DNA from 3 places in the Pseudarthrobacter sp. efr-133-R2A-89 genome. Region 1 is predicted to be linked to each of the others. Evidence: predicted binding sites of a transcription regulator. Region 1 holds the regulator's gene; each other region holds the start of a gene.

Region 1 (2,262 bases):
GCTGCCCGGGCAGGACCGCGCCGGCGGACAGGTTGTTGAGCTGGACGATGTCCGCCACGACGTCCCGTGCATCCCGGTTCGGGGCCACGGCACCGGCGATGGACCACAGGGACTGGCCGGGCTGGACGGTGACCGTCACCGTGGGTGTCACGGCGAGGTCCGCGGCGGAATCGGAGGCCTTGGCCGGGGAGTGGAAGAGTCCGGCCAAGGAGAGCAGCAGGACCGCGAGCAGAATCAGCGGCACTCCCAGCAGGACGATCCGGCCCCGCCGGGTCAACCGAAGCGGCGCCGGTGATGGCGCACTTCCGGCACTGATCCGCCGGTTGCCGGACATGTGGCGCTCCCCGGCCAGGAATTCCGGACGGGAAATGCGGGAAAGAGTTAAAGCTGACATGAACTGAGCCCTCCTGGACCTGCCGTGCTGCCCGGGTGTCCGCCGCTGCCGTCCTGCCTGCCCTGCCGGAATACCAATCTCTTCCGGCCAGGTCTTCGAACAGGCCATGCAGTGGTTAGAACACATATTCGAACTTTGCTTACTAAGTTTTAGCACCTATCAACGAACAATGTCGAGACTCGCTAGAACAAATGTTTGAAAAAGCAATGTGGCTGGCCTAGCTTGGAAACCAAGAACAACCACCACTGAAGTTGAACAGCAGGGTCTGACAATGACAGCGGCGACCCTTCACGCAGCGCCGGCCAACGGCGTGGGGCGGAAGATCCGGCGGCAAGCGAAAGGCATTGGCGAACATGGCAGCAGCAGCCGCCGGGGGCAAGACGGCCCCGCAACCAAAGAGGACTCCGAAGGGGCTTACCCCACGGCAAAAAAAGATCCTCGAGACCATCCAGCGGTCCGTCAATGACAACGGCTACCCGCCGTCGATGCGCGAGATCGGCGACACGGTGGGCCTGGCGAGCTTGTCCAGCGTGACCCATCAGCTGTCCCAGCTGGAAAAGCTGGGCTACCTCCGGCGCGACCCGAAGCGGCCGCGGGCCATGGAGGTGCTCATGCCCCTCACGCTCGACGGCGGCGCCGGGAAGCCGCTTGCCGCGACAGCGCCGCAGACACCCGGCGCCACCGTAACGGAGCTGCCCACTGCGCTGGACACCGCCATGGTTCCACTGGTTGGCCGGATTGCCGCCGGCGGTCCCATCCTCGCCGAGCAGCTTGTTGAAGATGTCATGCCGCTCCCCCGCCAACTTGTCGGCCAGGGTGAGCTGTTCATGCTCAAGGTGGCCGGAGACTCCATGGTGGACGCCGCCATCTGCGACGGAGACTGGGTAGTGGTGCGCCGCCAGGCGGACGCCGTCAACGGTGACATCGTCGCTGCCCTGCTCGATGACGAAGCAACCGTCAAGACTTTCCGCCAGCGCGACGGGCACACCTGGCTGCTCCCGCAGAACACGCAGTACGAACCCATCCTGGGCGACCACGCGACCATCATGGGCAAAGTGGTTTCGGTGCTGCGGTCACTCTGACACCGCCTGTCACCTTCGGCCGCGGCAGACCTCTATCCGGAGGCCTCCGCGCCGAGCCTCGTGAGGGCGGCCAGTGCCTTGCTGCGGTCCGTAGTGGACCAAAACGGCGGCAGCGCGGCCCGAAGGAAGCCCGCATAACGTTCGGTTGCCAGCCGCGAATCAAGCACCGCAACGACGCCTTTGTCGCCGGTTGACCGGATCAGCCGCCCAGCGCCCTGGGCCAGCCGGATGGCCGCGTGGGTAGCCGAAACCGACATGAAACCGTTGCCACCGGCCTGGGCCACGGCCCGCGACCGGGCTGTCATGAGGGGGTCGTCCGGCCTGGGGAAGGGAATCCGGTCGATCACCACGAGCCGGCAGGACCCGCCCGGAACGTCTACCCCCTGCCACAGGGACATGGTCCCGAAGAGGCAGGTGTCCGGTTCGTCGGCGAACTGCTTGACCAGGGCGGTCATGGTTGACTCGCCTTGGCAGAGCACGGTCATATCGAGCTTGGGCCGCAGGGCGTCGGCGGCCTCTTCCGCAGCGCGACGCGAGGAAAAGAGGCAGAGGGCACCGCCACCGGATGCTTTGATGAGCGCTTCGAGCTCCTCCAGTGCTTCCGGCGAAACACCCCGGCCGGGTTTGGGCAGGTGTCCCGCCACGTAGAGGATGCCCTGTTTGGGGTAGTCGAAGGGTGAGCCGACGTCCACGCCGGTCCAGCTGGGAGCTCCGTCGCCTATCAGTCCCAGTCCGCCCGCTGCCGGTTCGAAGGCGGACCCGATGGCCAGGGTGGCAGAGGTCAGC
Region 2 (2,262 bases), on a different contig from region 1:
TTCTAGCAGCCCCTGCCAGGGGCGCGGACGCCGTCACACGGTGACCGTGCCGGCGTCGTCCACGGTCCAGCTGGGGTTGTACGCGACTTCCCAGCGGAACCCGTCAGGATCCGCGAAGTACCCCGTGTAGCCGCCCCAGGGTTGCGTGACGGGTTCGGCGATGATGACTGCCCCCGCCGCTGCAGCCTCTTCCATGACCCGGTCCACGTCCCCGGCGCTCCCCACGTTATGGCTGAGGGTGATGCAGGGAACCCCGTCCGGCGGGCTGACGCCTGCCTCCGCCTGCATCTGCCGGACGTCCCACAGCGAGAGCACCAGCCCGTGGTTCACCTGGACGAACAGCACCTCCCCGGCAACCTCACGGTGGACCGGCCAGCCAAGGCCGTCGATGTAGAAGGCCCGCGACCGGTCAACGCTGCGGACGCCGAGGGAGATAAAGTCGACTCTTGGCTCCATGCTTCGATACTGTCAGAAGATGGCGACAATTCAAGGAAACGAACGGGATGCCCAGGCCGACAAGGAACAGCTCGCAGCTGTCCGGGTCGCAGTCGATGAGGTGGATGACCAGATCGTCACCCTCATCGCCCGCCGCGAGCGGCTGATCCGGATCGCCGGCACCCTCAAAGGCGACGACGCCGAGGTGCGGGCTCCCGGCCGGGTGGAGCGGATCATCGAGCACGTCCGGGCCGCGGCGGAGAAAAAAGACATTGACCCGGACATCGTCGAGTCAACCTACCGGGCCATGATCTCCGCGTTCATTGAACTCGAACTGAAGATCCATAAGGAAAACAGCTAAGGAAACCCCTACAGGGTTTCCTCCACCGGAACCCCATGCTGGAACTCCCGTCCGTCCGCCTCGCTGAAGGCTGACAGGACGTGACCTTTCCCGAGCCCGTTCAAGGCCGTGGCGGGAAAGCTCCCGGTGATGGTGCTGTCCGAGTGGGATACGCCGGACAGGTCGTAGTCTTCCTCGATTCCCTGGTCCCGGTTGAACGCGTAGCAGGCAATGGCCTCCCCGTTCATGAATTCAATGCACAGCCGCCGCTGCGTTGAATAGTCCGGCGTGGCTCCCATCAAGCCCACCACGTAGGCGCCGGACCCCGGAATGGCGCCATCAATATTGAACGTGGCCACCAGAGTGGAGTCCTGGGTCTTGATGCTTGCCTGCTTCAGGAGTGCGTCATCGGTACTCATGCCATCATCCTGCTCCCTGCCGCACGGTCCGTCCACCCCCGCCTATGTTTTGCCGGCTCCCCGGCGTAGACTTTATTTATTCGAACACATATTCGAATCAAGCATTTGGGGAGTATCGTCCGGGAGGCGCGCATGGGCATGTTCAGCGAGTCCATTGACGTGGCATGTTCCACCTCCGGGCAGCCTGAATCGTTAACGTGGGCAGGCCGGGACTACCTCATCTGCGCCGAACCTGTCCGGTGGTATGAACGCCGGCAGTGGTGGGCTGAAGACGCCAGGGCTCCCCTGGGAAGCGGCCCAGGCGTGGTGGACCACGAAATCTGGCGCATCCAGGTGCTTCCCGCTGACGCGAACAATGCTTCAGAACCCCTGACCCTCGACCTCACCCGGCATGTTGGCAGCGGCCGGTGGCGGCTGCTGCGGATCCATGACGCCCTTCGCCCCAGAACAGCATGAGCTTCACCCACCTTCACGTTTCCACAGCATTCAGCGCCCATTACGGCGTCTCCTGGCCGGAGGAACTTGTCCAGGCCGCCGCAAGCGACGGCGCCACTGCCCTGGCCTGCACCGACCGGGACGGCCTGTACGGCACCATCAAGCACCTCAAAGCCTGCATGGCTGCGCGCATCGACCCCATCGTGGGGGTGGACCTTGCGGTCTTCGACGACGAAGGGGACCACCGCACGCAGGTAGCCGGGCGGGTGGTGGTGCTCGCCCGCGGGCACAACAATGGCGCGGGGTACCGTGCATTGTGTCGGCTGGTTTCCGATGCCCACGCCAGGACCTCCGGGAAGGCCGGGGGAACAGTGCCGGTGGCTGTCACCCGTGCCGAATTGGCCTCCCGGACCCTCGACCCTGCAACGCTCAAGCCGGTGCTGACCGTCCTGATTGGACCGGATTCCGACGTCGGCAGGGCCATGGGGGGACGGCGTTACCTTCGCCCCCGAACCCTTTTCAAACAATGGCTGGATGCCATGCCCGCGGGAACCGTCGTTGCAGAAATCGTCTCCCAGCTCAGCGCGCCCGGCTTTCCCCTCAGCACGGCCCATGCTGTCCGCATGCTCCGGC
Region 3 (2,262 bases), on a different contig from region 1:
AGACGGGCTGAGACCCGCTGGGCGTAGATCGACAGAACCTGATGCATCTCGTCAGGGTCCGTAAGCTTGCGCGAGAAGCTCCTGGAATAGATCAGCTGGTCCTTGGCAGCCGGCGGCTGGGTCTCCAGCCCGATACATTTTTGCCCGCGCAGCTCCAGGATGGTTCTTTCCATGACGACGGAGAACCGTTTGCGGAGCCATTTGGCATCAGCGTCACGCAGTTCTCTGGCCGTGTGGATGCCGAGCGCAGCCAGGCGCTTGCCGTTACGCCCGGCGACGCCCCAGAGGTCAGTCACATGGAGGGAGTCAAGGATCCGGTCAAGCTGCTCCTCCGAAAACCGCCGGAGATCGAGAACTCCATTGAACGCGGGGTTTTTCTTGATGCCGAGAGCCGCTACCTTGGCGAGGGTCTTCGTGGGACCGATCGCGACGCGGACAGGAATTCCGGTCAGCTGGAGGACAGTCCGTCGGATCTCCTGTCCCCGTGATTCGAGTTCTTCAGGAGCGCCCCGCAGCTTCAGCCAGCTTTCGTCGATCGAATACACTTCCTGCCACGCACTGAAGCGGCCCAGAATGGTGGCAACCCGTGCACTCAGCGAGCCATAGAGCTCATAGTTCGATGACCTGGCTTCGACGCCCTTGGCCTGGCACCAGCCGCGGATCTTGAACCACGGCTTGCCCATGATGTCAGGATCGAGCTCCTTCACCAGCGGGCACGCGGCAACCACACAGCCGTCATTGTTCGAGAGGACAAGGGTCGGCCGGTCATGCAGCGTGGGGTCGAAGACGCGCTCCGCGTTGGCGTAAAAGGAGACGCAGTCTACGAGAGCGATTTGATCGGATGCTGGGGTGAGAGTCGTCATTGCCACGGCTGGAGACTATAGGCGGGGTCTGACACCACGTTTGGTTTTCGCAGGAGACAGAATCCATGTGACCACGCCCCAGACTGACATCTCGGTGTGTTCGTGGAGAACGACGTCCGCATAGTCAAGGTTCTCTGCCACGAGAACGGTACGTCCCTGGATGACGTCCAGCCGCTTGACGGTGTATTCGCCGTCAACGACGGCGATCACGATCTTGCCCGGAACGGGATCGATCCCCCGGTCCACGAGCAGCAGGTCGCCGTCATTGATTCCGGCTCCGGTCATGGAATGGCCGGCTGCACGCCAGACAAATGTACATGTTGGGTCCCGGACCAGGTGCTGGACAAGATCAAGGTCCCCGGACCAATATCCCTCTGCAGGGCTGGGGAAGCCGCAGGCGACGGCTTCCGGCGCGAACGGGAGTATCAGCGGCTCGTCGAGCGCCAACGGTTCTGGCTGCGAGGCCTGCATGTCCACTTCCTTTTCGAACATATGTTCGATGGAATCGTACGCCCGGGCGGGAACGGCACGCAACGTGGAGCAACTGCCGGGCGGACCGGACAGGCCTGGGCTCTGGGACTGCGGGCAGGAATAAAGGCCCCGGTGCGCTTCATGCGCGTCGGGGCCTTCTCTTTTTCGCACGAACGGGAGGTGCGAACCAACGTTCAGCGGCCCCGGCCTTGGGGTCGAGGAACCGAGGCCGCCTGGGACACGCGATCAGGCGCTGACCGGGTGACGCAGATGACTCCACCTCTCTGCCCGACCTCTCCGCAAAGGTCTGTCACAAGTCATTGCCCAATCATTCGTGACAGACAATCGAATGACGTTAGAATGGACTCGTACATCAGTCGAATATGACAGGAGAGGCCAGACATGACCGTCGTCGACGAGCCGAAGGCTGCGCCTCCCGCTGCGCGGGCTGCGACCAGGTCCGGTGGACCGAGCATCGACCAGAACGGCAGCGACCGCAGGGAGCGGGTCTTTACCCGCCTGTCCTCGGACGAGAAGCAGCGGGCGGAGTACTGGGCGCAGCGGCGCGGCTACCCCTCCGCCAACGAGTACTACGCCGAGGCGATCGCCGAGAAGATCCGGCGCGAGAATCTCGACTTCGACATCCCTGATCTGCTCACCGCGCGTATCAACCAGGTCGTCGACGAGCTCAAGGCGCTTTCGACGAACAACGCCAACCTCGAGCGGGTCGTGACCATGGGCTTCGATTCCCTGCTCGGGCTGACCAGGGGCGACAACTATCTGCTGGACGAGGAGAACGGGGAGCTGACGTGAGCCAGGGGCTGAACGAGATCATGCCGTCCACCGACGAGCTGATGGACGTCGACACGTCCTTCCTCGATGCGTACCGGACCGGCGGGAGCGAGGGCCTGAAGCGGGCCCAGGAAGG

What was found. Region 1 encodes LexA, which represses DNA repair genes until DNA is damaged. Its sites were predicted from a motif close to TCGAACANNTGTTCGA; they were not measured.
Region 2: QRM95_RS01860 (DUF6504 family protein) is a predicted target of LexA. The motif match lies at 1,275-1,290, and genes of this name have one in related genera.
Region 3: QRM95_RS11015 (LexA family protein) is a predicted target of LexA. The motif match lies at 1,348-1,363, and genes of this name have one in related genera.

Annotation. Positions count from the first base shown of each region.
Region 1 covers NZ_JARVSE010000007.1:43,619-45,880, forward strand. The annotation lists gene QRM95_RS13420 (LysM peptidoglycan-binding domain-containing protein) at 1-334, opposite strand, end outside; gene lexA (transcriptional repressor LexA) at 748-1,476, shown strand; gene QRM95_RS13430 (ATP-dependent DNA helicase) at 1,509-2,262, opposite strand, start outside.
Region 2 covers NZ_JARVSE010000001.1:410,980-413,241, reverse strand. The annotation lists gene QRM95_RS01880 (SOS response-associated peptidase) at 1-6, shown strand, start outside; gene QRM95_RS01875 (VOC family protein) at 34-456, opposite strand; gene QRM95_RS01870 (chorismate mutase) at 476-796, shown strand; gene QRM95_RS01865 (hypothetical protein) at 805-1,194, opposite strand; gene QRM95_RS01860 (DUF6504 family protein) at 1,327-1,650, shown strand; gene QRM95_RS01855 (DNA polymerase III subunit alpha) at 1,647-2,262, shown strand, end outside.
Region 3 covers NZ_JARVSE010000005.1:399,506-401,767, reverse strand. The annotation lists gene QRM95_RS11020 (Y-family DNA polymerase) at 1-863, opposite strand, end outside; gene QRM95_RS11015 (LexA family protein) at 879-1,334, opposite strand; gene QRM95_RS11010 (hypothetical protein) at 1,737-2,147, shown strand; gene QRM95_RS11005 (hypothetical protein) at 2,144-2,262, shown strand, end outside.